Regions from separate parts of the Kitasatospora sp. NPDC047058 genome, predicted to be linked through region 2. Evidence: riboswitches for the same ligand, from Rfam matches in the RefSeq annotation. Region 2 holds a riboswitch; the other holds the start of a gene.

Region 1 (7,427 bases), on a different contig from region 2:
GGCGTCTGGTACGCCTTCGGAACGGTCACGACCCGGATCAGCGGGTGGGTGGCGGCCAGGTCGTCGATCTTCTCGGCGGCCGCGCAGCCCTCCTCGGTGAGGATGTCCACCCGCATCCACGGGAAGTACGCCGGCAGGTGCTCGACGTACGAGAGCACCGAGCGCTCCAGCGCCGGGTAGGTGTCGTGCCGACCGATGGTCGGCACCAGCACGATCAGGTAGTCGTCCTCGGCCGGCGCCGGCGGGGTCATCCTGTCGACCTGCCGCAGCCGGCGGCGGACCATCAGCACGCCCTGGAAGCCGATCAGCACGCCGAACACCGGCATGCCCCAGAGGATCGTGATCGCCCAACCGAGCGGGGTCGGGTTGGGCACGTACGCCCAGATCGAGAAGCAGAAGATGACCAGGAAGGAGACGTAGAACGGGGAGACCCGGGGCTTCCACGACATCTGCCGGTCGGCGAGCCGAGCCGCCTCGCGGGACGTGGTCAGGACCGTCCGCACGGGTGCTGCTGATGACATGGTGACAGTGGTTCCTCGTCTGGTCGGTAGGTCGTCCACCCGCCCGGTCGGGGCGGGTCGTTACGGGTCAGCCCTGGTGCGGGGGCGGCGTGCCGGGGGCCGGCGGGACCGGCCCCGGGGCGACCGGTCCGGGGGTGACCGGCGGGGCCGGCCAGGGCTGCTGCGGCGCCGGCGGCTGGGCCGGCGGCTGCTGCGGCGCCCAGGCGGGCTGGGTGGGCTGGTGCGGGAGCGGCTGGGCGGGCTGGGCCTGCTGGGCGGGCAGCGGCTGCGGCCACGCCTGCTGTGACTGGGGCTGGGGCTGGGGCTGCACCGGCGGCTGGGCCTGCTGCGGGCCGCCGAACGGCTGCGGCTGCACCGGCTGCTGACCGGGGGCCTGGTCCTGCGGCAGCGTCTGCCGCAAAGACCAGTGCAGCTGGTCCGGCTGCGTCGCGAACGGCGACGGCTGCCCGCCGCCCGCCCACGCCGCGGGCGCCGGCGCCCAGCCCGTCCCGGCCCCCCGGCGCAGCGAGACGGCCAGCAGCAGCACCAGCGCGGCGGCGACCAGCACGCCGGCCCCGAAGGTGAGGAGCTTCAGCCAGCCCTGGGTGGTCCCGGTGAACCAGTGCCGCTGCGGCTCGTCCAGCAGGGCGCCGGTCAGGCTGCGCACCCGGTTGTAGCCCTCGACCAGCGCCACGCCGACCGCCACCCCGCGCGCCCACTCCCGGCCGCGGAGCAGCAGGATGCCCGAGGCCAGGTACAGCGCGCCGTAGTTGAGGCTGCCGGTCTCGGCGCCCATCGAGGAGCCGCCGTAGTAGAAGATGCCTTTGACGAAGGTCGTGAAGCCGACCTGCCAGAAGCAGTTGTACGCCGCCCAGGCCAGCAGCACGGCCCCCCAGGCCACGGCGAGGCCGCCGGCCAGGCGGTTCGGACGCGCCTGTGTCATCTCCCGTACCCCCGCCCCTGCCGGGCGCTCCCGGCCTCTACCCGATTCCGCGCCACAGGATGCCACACGGGCGAACGGACCCGGAATTCCCGGGGTTCTGGGGGCCTGCGCCGTGTAACCAAAGTCACCGGGCGGCACCGGGCCGGGTTCCCGGTCACCGGACGTGCAGCCCGCTCCAGTCGACGCCGGGGTTGAACGTGCCGGAGCCGCCGGTGAGCGCCAGTCCGTTGCCGTAGGTGGCCTTGACGTCGGCGTTCGAGTTGCGCGGCTGGTCCGGTGTCAGGTTGTTGTCCGTCAGCGACTGCCCCCAGACCGTCCAGATCGTCCACGGGGTGCGGCGCAGGGTGTCCGGCTGGCGGGCGTTGACCGGGACGGCGAAGGACTCGGCCAGGATCCGCGGCTTCCCGTAGGCGGCCAGCCCGTCGTAGTAGCGCTTGGTCCACACCTCGCCGGTGCCGATCGGGTGCGCCGGGCTGCCGCTGTAGTCGTCCACGCCGACCACGTCGACGTACTGCGCGCCCGGGTAGTAGTCCCAGGGGTCGACGCCGGGGGCGCCGTCCCAGGAGACCGGGGTCCAGGCGAAGAGCAGGTTGTGCAGGCCCCTGGTCTCCACCAGGTAGTGGTAGGTGATCCGCCAGAGCGCCTGGTACTCGGCCGGCTTGCGGCCGGACCACCAGAAGCCGCGGGCGCAGTCGGCCGCGTTCATCTCGTGGTACGGGCGCAGCAGCACCGGGACGTCGTGCGCGGCCAGGTACTCCAGGTGGTCGGCCAGGTAGGACAGGTCCGTGAGCAGGGCGCGGTACTCGGGGGTGTCGCCCGCGCTGTCCACGACGCGGCCGAACCAGGCCGGGTCCTTGGCGGCGGGCGAGGAGGAGCAGAGCACCCGGTCGAAGGACTTCACGTCCGAGCCCGGGTACGGCTCGTGGAAGGACATCCCGACCAGGCCGGCCGGGGCACCGCCGTTGTCGGGCAGCTCGGTGGTGGTGCCGTCGCAGTTCTTCTGGACGCCGGACGCGCCGTAGCTGCCGTCCTCGGCGCGCGGGTGGCCGGACCAGACGGCGGTCATCAGGTCGACGGCGTCGTCGGTGTACTGCCAGCCGGTCGCGCAGGCCGGCCAGCGGCCCTGCGAGTACGAGCGCGGGTTGCCGACGCCCCAGCCGTTCTGGCCGTACCCGGGACCGAGGTCGGTCTCCACGAAGCCGGGCAGCCTGCCGGTGATGTCGGCGGCCTTCTTGTAGTAGTAGCCGACCTGCTTGGCCCCGGGGTAGTCGCCGTACTGGGGGTTGTAGCGCTCGTTGTGCGCCTCGACGTGCTGGCCGATCACCGTGCCGCCGGAGCGGCCGGCCCGGGCCTCGCGCTCCAGGTCGGCGAGGAGCTGCTGGACGGCCCGGGCGTTCGGGGAGGCCTTCGGGTCGCGTGCCAGCAGTTCGCGGCCGACCTCGGGCGGCAGGGTCCGGCCGGCGCCGTTGAGGGTGAGTTCGCTGCGGGCGGTGGGCCCGGGCGCGGGCTCGTCCTCGGCGCGGCCGTCGTGGCCGGCCAGGACGACCGCCCCGGCGGCCAGGACCGCACCGGCCGCGGCCAGCACGGCAGGCTTGGCGCGCAGCGCTCTGGGCAGGGCCACGGACGATTCCTCCGGAAGCTGACCGGCACCGGCCTGCGCCGTCACGACCGGAACACACGTACGACTGACTGGCGGTGAGCCTGCCACACTCCCCGCACCCGGGCGAACGGGCGCGCCCCGGCGGTTTCCCGGCCGGGGCGCGTGCGCTGCGGGTCCGGCGCGGGCGTCAGCCCGCGGGGGTGGCGGCCGGGGCGGCGGACTTGGCGCGCTGGAGCAGCTGGTTCTTCACGTGCTCGCCGAAGCCCGGGGCCGCCGCGGTGGCGGTGGCGTCCGCGGTGTTGCCGCCCTTGGCGGAGCCCTCGACGGTGAAGTACGCGTACCGGCCCAGGGTGGCCTTGGTGTTGGTGCAGCCGGGCGTGGCGCAGAAGGCCGGCGAGCCCGGGGCGGCGGCGCCCTTCAGGTGGCCGACGTAGCTCTTCATCGAGGTCTCGGCCTGCTGCTTGTGGTCGAAGACCGCGACGCCGACCGTCACCGCGCTGTCGCCCGAGACGTACGTGGCCCGGAGCACCTGGCGGCAGCCCTGGTCGCCGAGGATCTTGCCGAGGCCGCCGACCGTGGAGTTGCCGTCCCAGCAGGGCGAGTCGAGCGAGACCACGGTCCGGTTCCAGGTGGCGCCGTTGACGGTCACGGTGAGCGCCGAGAACAGCGCGGCCGCGTCCTGCGGCGCCGGGTCGGTGGTGGCCTCCCAGAGCGCCTTCGACGGGTCCTCGGGCGCGGCGCTCGGGCTGCCGCTCGCGGACGCCTTGCCGGAGGGCGACGACGCCGGGGTGGTCGCGGTGGCGGTCGGGGTCGGCTCGGCGACGGTCTTCTTGCCGCCGTCGTCCTTCTTCATGAGCATCAGACCGCCGGCGATCAGGCCGCCGACCACGACGACGGCGACGGCCGCGACGATGATCTTCATCCGGCCCTTGCGCTTGGCCTCGGCCTCGTTGCGGTCGGCCATGGCCGCCCAGTCCGGCTGGGCGTTGTGCTGCGGCTGGACGGGCTGGGGCTGGGGCTGCGGCTGCCACTGCTGCTGCGGCGGCATCGCCTGGGCGGGCGGCTGCGGCTGCATCGGCTGCTGCGGCGGCACGGGCTGGGGCTGCATCGGCTGGGGCTGCACGGGCTGCTGCGGCTGCACCGGAGGCTGGACCTGCTGCGGCGGCACGGGCTGCGGCTGGACAGGCTGCGGCTGCGGCTGCACCGGAGGCTGGACCTGCTGCGGCGGCACCGGCTGCGGCTGGACAGGCTGTGGCACCGGCTGCGGCGCGGGCGGCTGCGGCACGGCAGGAACCGGCGGAACCACCGGCTGCTGCGACGGCACCGGCGGCCCGTACGAGGCGGGCGGCGGTCCGAACCCGCCCGGTGCCGGTGGCACCGGCTGCGCGCCGGGGTACGGCGCAGGAGGCACCGGCGCGGCCGGCGGCTGCCCCTGCGGTGCCTGTCCGGGCGCTCCCGTTCCGTCGCTCATGCGTCCCCCTCGCTCCGCTCCCTCATGAGCCGAGATCGTAGGGCATGCGCCTGACGGCGGCTCCGCCCGGTGACCATTCCGTTTCCCAATCCGGACACCCGCGGGCCATCCGCGGCCCCGTCGCGACCTCGCGCGGCCCCGCCGCCGGCCCCCGGCCGGGTCCTGCAGTGGCGGTCGTCACGGCCCCGCCACGGCCCCTCCCAGGCCCCGCCACGGCCCTTCCCCCGGTACCACCGGTCATCACGCCAACACGCGGCGCTGCACAACATGTGGTGTCGCATCGAGCGGACACCACTAGATGTATGCTCACTCCTGCTGTCGACGCAGGGGAACCCGGTGCGAGTCCGGGACTGCCCCGCAGCGGTGTGCGGGCGGCTCCGACCAGAGCCCGCGAGTCCGAGTACCTGCCGACGGCGTGCCTTCCGGCCTCCCCGCAGAGGCCTGCAGCACGAGCAGTACTTCCGGGCCTCGCGGGCGGGCCGGGGATGACACCGTCACGCGACGCCGTCCGGCCCTCGCGCTGTGCTCCCCTGCCCCGAACGGCCCGGTACCCCGATCCACCGCCGCCGATCGCCGCCAGGAGAGAGCGCCTTGACCACCGCTGCCTCAGCCACCCTGCCCGCCCAGGGTTCCCCCGCCGCCCCGACGGTCTCCGACCCGGGCGGCGCGCTGCTCCGGCTGCTGACCGACCGCAGTGTCGACCTGCCGCAGGTGGACCCCGGCCATGTCGCCGCCGCCGCGCTGCGCGGCCGCCACGCCGGTTCGGACTTCGCCGAGCTGCGCGGGCTGGCCGTGGACGCCGCAGCGTCGATGATCGCCGAGGACCCGCAGTACTCGAAGCTGGCCGCCCGCCTGCTCGCGCTGGAGATCGTCGACGAGGCGAACAGCCAGGGCTCGGTCTCCTTCTCCGCCTCGATCGCCGTCGGCCACGCCGAGGGCCTGATCGGCGACACCACCGCCGCCTTCGTCGCGAAGCACGCCGCCGCGCTGGACGCGCTCATCGACCCGCAGGGCGACGACCGCTTCGAGTACTTCGGCCTGCGCACCGTGCAGTCCCGCTACCTGCTGCGCCACCCGATCACCCGCATGGTGGTCGAGACCCCGCAGCACTTCCTGCTCCGTGTCGCCTGTGGCCTGGCGGTCGGCGACAACGAGCAGTCGGTGCGCGAGGTGGCGGAGCTGTACCGCCTGATGAGCCGGCTGGAGTACCTGACCTCCTCGCCGACCCTGTTCAACTCCGGCACCCGGCACCCGCAGATGTCGAGCTGCTACCTGCTCGACTCGCCGCTGGACAACCTGGACTCGATCTACTCCCGGTACGCCCAGATCGCCCGCCTCTCCAAGCACGCCGGCGGCATCGGCCTCTCCTACTCGCGGATCCGGTCCCGCGGCAGCCTGATCCGGGGCACCAACGGCAAGTCGAACGGCATCGTCCCGTTCCTGCGCACCCTCGACTCCTCGGTCGCCGCCGTCAACCAGGGCGGCCGCCGCAAGGGCGCGGCCTGCGTCTACCTGGAGACCTGGCACGCGGACATCGAGGAGTTCCTGGAGCTGCGCGACAACACCGGCGAGGAGGCGCGGCGCACCCACAACCTCAACCTGGCGCACTGGATCCCGGACGAGTTCATGCGCCGGGTCAACGCCAACGAGGACTGGTCGCTGTTCTCCCCGGCCGACGTGCCCGAGCTGGTCGACCTCTGGGGCGCCGACTTCGACGAGGCGTACCGCAAGGCCGAGCTGGCCGGCAAGGCCGTCCGCACCATCCCCGCGCAGACCCTGTACGCCCGGATGATGCGCACCCTGGCGCAGACCGGCAACGGCTGGATGACCTTCAAGGACGCCTCCAACCGCGCCGCCAACCAGACCGCGCTGCCCGGCCGGACGGTGCACAGCTCCAACCTCTGCACCGAGATCCTGGAGGTCACGGACGACTCCGAGACCGCCGTCTGCAACCTCGGCTCGGTCAACCTCGGCGCCCACGTGGCCGAGGGCGCGTCGGCCGCCGACCTGATCGGCGCGATGGACTGGGAGCGGCTGGACGCCACCGTGCGCACCGCCGTCACCTTCCTCGACCGCGTGGTGGACATCAACTTCTACCCGACCGTCGAGGCCGGGACGTCCAACTCGCGCTGGCGCCCGGTGGGCCTGGGCGTGATGGGCCTCCAGGACGTCTTCTTCCAGCTGCGGATCGACTTCGACTCCGCCGAGGCGAAGACCCTCTCCACCCTGATCGCCGAGCGCATCATGCTCACCGCGTACGAGCGCTCCGCCGACCTGGCCGAGCAGCTGGGCCGCCACGAGGCGTACGGCGAGACCCGCGCCGCCCGCGGCGAGCTGCACATCGACCACTTCCCGACGGCCGCCCCGCAGTGGGCCGACCGCTGGACGGCGCTGCGTGCGCGGATCGCCGAGACCGGCCTGCGCAACTCGCTGCTGCTGGCCATCGCCCCGACCGCGACGATCGCCTCGATCGCCGGCGTGTACGAGTGCATCGAGCCGCAGGTGTCCAACCTGTTCAAGCGCGAGACGCTGTCGGGCGAGTTCCTCCAGGTGAACCCCTACCTGGTGCGCGAGCTCAAGGAGCTCGGCGTCTGGGACCAGCAGACCCGGGACGCGCTGCGCGACTCGAACGGCTCGGTGCAGGAGCTCAACTGGCTGCCGGCCGAGGTGCGCTCGCTGTACCGCACCGCCTGGGAGCTGCCGCAGCGCGCGCTGATCGACCTGGCCGCGGCGCGCATGCCGTACCTGGACCAGAGCCAGTCGCTGAACCTCTTCATGGCCGCGCCCACCATCGGCAAGCTCAGCTCGATGTACGCGTACGCGTGGAAGGTCGGTCTGAAGACCACCTACTACCTGCGCTCGCGCCCGGCGACCCGGATCGCGCAGGCCGCGTCCGGCACCGCCCGCACGGCC
Region 2 (6,325 bases):
TCCCAGGCCGCGAACCAGTCGCCGAGGTAGGCGTCGACGAACTCCAGGGACTGCATCTCCTTGATGTCCGCACCGGCCGCGAACGCCTTCTCCGAGCCGGTGACCACCAGGCAGCCGATCTCCGGGTCCCGGTCGAACTCCGCGGCCGCCGCCACGACTTCGTTCATCAGCTCGGTGTTGAGCGCGTTGAGCGCCTTCGGCCGGTCGAGCGTGATCAGCCCCACCCGGCCCTTGCGCTCGGCGCGGATCGTCGCGTAGGTCATGCGGTGCCCTTCCGGAGGGTGGTGACGATGGCGGAGAAGTCCAGCCCGGCGCCCGCCCCTTCGGCGAACGCGGCGTACAACTCGGCTGCCCTGGCGCCCAGTTCGGCCGGGACGGCGGAGGCCGCAGCCGCGTCGGCCGCGAGTCCGAGGTCCTTGGCCATCAGGGCCGCGGCGAAGCCGCCCGCGTACGCGCGGTTGGCGGGGCTGGCCGGGACGGGCCCGGGGACGGGGCAGTTGCTGGTCAGTGCCCAGCACTGGCCGGACGCGGTGGAGGCCACCTCGAACAGCGCCTGGTGGCTGAGCCCGAGGCTCTCCCCGAGGACGAAGGCCTCGCTGACCGCGATCATCGAGACGCCGAGGATCATGTTGTTGCAGATCTTCGCCGCCTGCCCGGCGCCGGACGCCCCGCAGTGCACGACCCGGCGGCCCATCGCGGCCAGCACCGGTTCGGCCGCCGTGAAGTCGGCGTCGTCCGCGCCGACCATGAAGGTCAGGCTCGCGGCCTCGGCGCCGGGCACACCGCCGGAGACGGGCGCGTCGACGACCCGGTGCCCGGCCGTGCGGGCCAGGTCGGCGGCGATCCGGGCATCCCCGACGGCGATGGTGGAGCAGTCCACGAACAGCGCCCCGCGCGCGGCGGCGGTCAGGCCCGCGTAGGCGTCGAGCACATGCCGCCCGGTGGGCAGCATGGTGACGACCACCTCGGCCCCGGCCGCCGCCTGCTCCGCGGACGCGGCGACGGCGATCCCGTGCCCCGCCGCCCGTTCACGGGCGTCCGCCGCGAGGTCGAAGCCGGTCACCCGGTGGCCGGCCTTGACGAGATTGGCGGCCATCGGGCCGCCCATGTTGCCCAGTCCGATGAATCCGATGCTGTGGGTCACCAGCGCTCCAGGGATGTGGTGGTGGCGGCGAGGCCGAGCTCGCGCTCGCCGCGCGGGGCGAAGTACCGGGCCACGGCGGCGGGCTCGACGGCGCCCAGGGTGGCCGGGCTCCACCGCGGCGAGCGGTCCTTGTCGATCACCTGCGCCCGGATCCCCTCGGCGAGGTCCGGGGTGGAGAGCGCCGCACACGAGGTGCGGTACTCCTGGTCGAGCACGGCCTCCAACGGGCCGAGCGCGCGGGCCCGGCGCAGGGCCGTCAGCGTGGCCTTCACCGCGGTCGGGGAGTTGGCGGTGATCCGGTCGGCGGCCTTCTTCGCCTCGGGCTCCCCGCTGTCCCGCAGCCGGTCGAGGATCTCCTCCACGGTGCCGGCCGCGTAGCAGCTGTCGATCCACGCCCGCTGCCCGGCCAGCGCACCGGCCGGAGCGGGTCCGACGTGCCGTTCGAGGGCGTCGTGCACGGGCAGCCGGGCGAGGTCGTCGAGCAGCGCCGGCACTCGTTCGGAGGGCAGGAAGTGGTCGGCGAGCCCGCACAGCAGCGCGTCCGCGGCACCGGCCGATCCGGCGGTGAGGGCGAGGTGGGTGCCCAGCTCGCCCGGCGCCAGGGCGAGCAGGTACGTGCCGCCGACATCGGGCACGAAGCCGATCCCCGCCTCCGGCATGGCGATGCGCGTGGTCTCCGTGACGATCCGGACGCTGCCGTGGGCCGAGACGCCGACACCGCCGCCCATCACGATGCCGTTCATGACGGCCACGTACGGCTTGGAGTAGCGGGCGATCCGGGCGTTGAGGCGGTACTCGTCGCGCCAGAACTCCTCGACCGCGCCCGGGTCCCCGCCGGTGGCGGCGCGGTGGATGGCGACGATGTCGCCGCCGGCGCAGAAGGCGCGGTCCCCGGCCCCCGTGATGACGACGGACTCGACCCGGTCGTCCTGCTCCCAGGTGTCCAGGGCCTCCGCGATGCGCTGCACCATGGTGTGGGTGAGGGCGTTCAGGGCCGCGGGCCGGTTGAGGACGACGAAGCCGGCCCGGCCCTCGCGCCGGAGGACGACCTCCCCGGGGTCGTTGCCGGCCATCACGCGGCTCCGGTCAGGCCGCGGGCGACGATGACGCGCATGATCTCGTTGGTCCCTTCCAGGATCTGGTGCACCCGCAGGTCGCGGACGATCTTCTCGATGCCGTACTCGGCCAGGTAGCCGTAGCCGCCGTGCAGTTGGAGGGCCTGGTTGGCCACCTCGAAGCCGGTGTCGGTGGCGTAGCGCTTGGCCATCGCGCACAGCTGCGGCGCCCGGGGGTCGCCCCGGTCCAGGGCGGCGGCCGCCCGCCACAGCAGCGCCCGGGCCGCCTCCAGCTCCGTCGCCATGTCGGCCAGCCGGAACTGCAGGGCCTGGGCGTGCAGGAGGCGTGCGCCGAACGCCTCGCGGTCCGCGAGGTAGCCGGTGGCGCGTTCCAGCGCGGCCTGCGCGCCGCCGAGCGAGCAGGCGGCGATGCCGAGCCGGCCGCCGTTCAGCCCGCTCATGGCGATCCGGAAGCCCTCGCCCTCCGCGCCGAGCAGGCGGTCGGCGGGCAGGCGGACGCCGTCCAGCAGCACCTGCCGGGTGGGCTGGGCGTTCCAGCCCATCTTCTTCTCGTTCGGCCCGAAGGAGACGCCGGGGTCGTCGCGCTCGACGACGAAGGCGGAGACCCCGCCGGCCCCCGGTCCACCGGTGCGGGCCATCACCACGTAGATCCGGAAGTCACCCGCCCCGGAGATGAACTGCTTGACGCCGTCCAGCACCCAGTGGCCGCCGTCCCGGACGGCCCGGGTGGCGATCGCCGCCGCGTCGGAGCCGGCGCCGGGTTCGGTCAGGCAGTAGCTGCCCAGGTGCTCGGCCGTGCAGAGGCCGGGCAGCCAGCGCGAGCGCTGCCCGGCGCTGCCGTAGCGGTCGATCATCCAGCCGACCATGTTGTGGATGGACAGGTAGGCGGCGATCGACGGGCAGCCGGTCGCGAGCGCCTCGAAGGCCACCACCCCCTCCAGCCGGGAGAGTCCGGAGCCGCCGGCGTCCTCGCGCACGTAGACGCCGGCCAGGCCGACGCCCGCCGCCTTGCGCAGCACGTCCACGGGGAAGTGCTTGGCCTGGTCCCACTCGACGGCGTTCGGCGCCAGGTACTCGTCGGCGAAGGCCCGGGTCGTCTCCGCGATGGCCCGCTGGTCCTCGGTGAGATCGTGCACGGCGCTCATCCCATCGTCGGCATGGTGAAGCTCGCGCCCTCTTTGACCCCGGAAGGCCAGCGCGAGGTGACGGTGCGGGTGCGGGTGTAGAAGCGGATCGAGTCCGGGCCGTGCTGGTTGAGGTCGCCGAAGGCGGAGCGCTTCCAGCCGCCGAAGGTGTGGTAGGCGATCGGCACCGGGATGGGCACGTTGACGCCGACCATGCCGGTGTTGACCCGGCGGGCGAAGTCGCGGGCGGTGTCGCCGTCCCGGGTGTAGATGGCCACGCCGTTGCCGAACTCGTGCTCGCTGGGCAGCCGCAGCGCCTCCTCGTAGTCGGCGGCGCGGACGACCGTGAGGACCGGGCCGAAGATCTCCTCCCGGTGGATCCGCATGTCCGGGGTGACCCGGTCGAACAGCGAGGCGCCGAGGAAGTAGCCGTCCTCGTGCCCCTCCAGCCGGAAGTCCCGTCCGTCGACGACGAGTTCGGCGCCCTCCCGGACCCCGAGGTCCAGGTAGCCGCGGACCCGCTCCAGGGCGTCGCGGCCCACCAGCGGCCCGAAGTCCGCCGCGGGGTCGTCCGAGCGGCCGACCTTCAGTGCGGCGATCCGCTCGACCAGCTTCGCCACCAGGGCGTCCGCGGTCTCCTCCCCCACCGGGACGGCGACCGAGATGGCCATGCAGCGCTCGCCGGCCGAGCCGTAGCCGGCGCCGATCAGGGCGTCGGCGGCCTGGTCGAGGTCGGCGTCCGGCATCACGATCATGTGGTTCTTCGCGCCGCCGAAGCACTGCGCGCGCTTGCCGTGCGCGGCCGCGGTCGCATAGACGTACTGGGCGATCGGGGTCGAGCCGACGAAACCGAGCGCCTCCACCCGCGGGTCCTCCAGCAGCGTGTCGACGGCTTCCTTGTCCCCGTTGACGACGTTGAGGACGCCCGGCGGCAGTCCCGCCTCCAGGAAGAGCTCGGCCAGGCGCAGCGGCACCGAGGGATCGCGCTCGGAGGGCTTGAGGACGAAGGCGTTGCCGCAGGCCAGTGCGGGCGCGGCCTTCCAGAGCGGGATCATCGCGGGGAAGTTGAACGGCGTGATGCCCGCGACGACGCCGAGCGGCTGGCGCATCGAGTACACGTCGATGCCGGTGCCGGCGTTGTCGGTGAACTCGCCCTTCAGCAGATGCGGGATCCCGGCGGCGAACTCCACGACTTCCAGGCCGCGTTGGAGGTCGCCGTGGGCGTCGGCCACGGTCTTGCCGTGCTCGGCGGAGAGCAGCCGGGCGAGCTCCTCCTTCTCCTGCTCGACCAGTTGCAGGAAGCGCAGCAGCACCCGAGCCCGCCGCTGCGGGTTCCAGGCGGCCCACTCGGGCTGGGCCTGCGCGGCATCGGCGATCACCGCCTCGACCTCCGCCCGGTCGGCCAGCGGCACCCGGGCCTGCACCCGGCCGGTGTTGGGGTCGTACACGTCGCCGAAGCGGCCGGACGTCCCGGCGGTGCGCTTGCCGGCGACGAAGTGGGTCAGTTCACGGACCATCGGTTCCTTCTCTCATCGTGGATGGGGAGAGGAGGAATGGAGGCCGCCGCCGACGGGCGGGCGCGCGGTTGGTGCGGCCCGCGGCGTCACGGTGGCATGACGAACCGTCAGGAAAGGTGGGCCCCGGCGGTCGTCGGCACAGGACAGCCAGGAGCAGCGGAACGGGAGCAGCCCGGAGTCATGCGTGTCGTCTCCATCCTCGTGGAAAACACGGATCACCCGCGGCCGGTATCCTGACTCCCGGATCACCGCACGCCCTCAGGCCTTCCCGGCTGGCTGCCAGTGGCCGTCTCCTGCAAGGACGGACTCCCCGGTCACAGTGGCGGGACCGTGCCGGACTCACACCGGCTTCCCTGACACCGCGGACCTGTCGTCGACCATATAGTTGGACGTCCTAGTAAGTCCAGAGGTCTCGCTGGGCGCGTCGCGCTCCGCTGTACAGCAGTCACCGGTAGGAGTGACCACGCTCGGCAGGCCGTTCGAGCCCAGAACTTAAAGATCAAGCAAGACTCCGGCCGTCGACGGCTGCCGACGGAGTGCGGGCCCTAGCCTGGCGCCGTGACGAGTCGAAATCGAACCTCCCGTACCGGCGCGGCCGCCCTCGTGGCCGCCGGCCTCGTGGTCCTCACCGCCTGCGGCGGCGGCGGTGGCAGCAACAACAGCAACAGCAACAGCAACAGCAGTGACAGCAAGGCGAAACAGGTCGGCTGGTACCGCACGGTCGACGACCTCTGCGCGACGGTGGGCGACCCCGGCCTGCCCGGGCAGCTGAGGAGTTCCATACCGGTGACGAGCGAGGGGATCGCGGACGACCCGTCCAAGACGCTCAGCTGCAGCTACGTCGCCGGTCCGGCGACGGAGGACTGGCGGGTGACCATCGATGCGGTGGTCTTCGAGACGGCCCGCGGCTGCCACTGGCTGGAGGTCGAGGCGGACATCGCGAAGTCTCCGATCGGCGGGCCCAAGCCGACCGAGACGCGGAAGTTCGAGATGACCGACGGCGGGGGGCTCGGCCAGCAGGGCTACCGGTCGTCGGTCCGGCACCCGCTCACCGAGACCATCCCCGGGCCGGTCGACCAACTGAGCTTCAAGTCGGGTTTCTGCGACGGGAATCTGCGCCTGACGGTCGATGTCGACTACAGCGCGGGCTCGGGGATGTCCGCGGACTACCCGGGCGCGCTCGACAAGGCGGAGGAGGCGTCGCGGAAGAAGGCCGCCGAACTGCTCAAGCGGGCGCAGGAGAAGCTGTACGAGCGTGCGATGAGCCCACAGCCGACGGCTTCGTGACGGACGGGCTCCCCGGCTGGGGCCTGTTGCGACCGTGCTGGTCGCAGCCACTCGTCGATGGCTGCGACCAGCACTGTCGCTGCGTGGCGCACCGCCGGCCTTGCCCGCGTCAGCGGACGCGGCCGCGGGGCTTGAGGGGGACGGCAGGGAGTTCGGGGGCGGGCAGCCGGTCGCCGG

What was found. A riboswitch is a leader RNA that binds a small molecule or an ion and turns the genes downstream of it on or off. The one in region 2 is predicted to bind cobalamin.
Region 1: linked by a shared signal. The riboswitch ahead of ABZ885_RS14145 (ribonucleoside-diphosphate reductase subunit alpha) and the one ahead of ABZ885_RS32495 (CoA-acylating methylmalonate-semialdehyde dehydrogenase) in region 2 are both predicted to bind cobalamin.

What each region holds. Positions count from the first base shown of each region.
Region 1 covers NZ_JBEYVJ010000071.1:11,693-19,119, reverse strand. Annotated here, with positions in the region: gene ABZ885_RS14165 (glycosyltransferase family 2 protein) at 1-521, opposite strand, end outside; gene ABZ885_RS14160 (hypothetical protein) at 589-1,443, opposite strand; gene ABZ885_RS14155 (glycosyl hydrolase) at 1,598-3,064, opposite strand; gene ABZ885_RS14150 (hypothetical protein) at 3,231-4,301, opposite strand; cobalamin riboswitch at 4,800-4,941, shown strand; gene ABZ885_RS14145 (ribonucleoside-diphosphate reductase subunit alpha) at 5,130-7,427, shown strand, end outside.
Region 2 covers NZ_JBEYVJ010000352.1:90-6,414, reverse strand. Annotated here, with positions in the region: gene ABZ885_RS32515 (enoyl-CoA hydratase) at 1-263, opposite strand, end outside; gene mmsB (3-hydroxyisobutyrate dehydrogenase) at 260-1,144, opposite strand; gene ABZ885_RS32505 (enoyl-CoA hydratase/isomerase family protein) at 1,141-2,217, opposite strand; gene ABZ885_RS32500 (acyl-CoA dehydrogenase family protein) at 2,217-3,365, opposite strand; gene ABZ885_RS32495 (CoA-acylating methylmalonate-semialdehyde dehydrogenase) at 3,362-4,861, opposite strand; cobalamin riboswitch at 5,067-5,258, opposite strand; gene ABZ885_RS32490 (hypothetical protein) at 5,420-6,148, shown strand; partial or broken gene ABZ885_RS32485 (pirin family protein) at 6,258-6,325, opposite strand, start outside.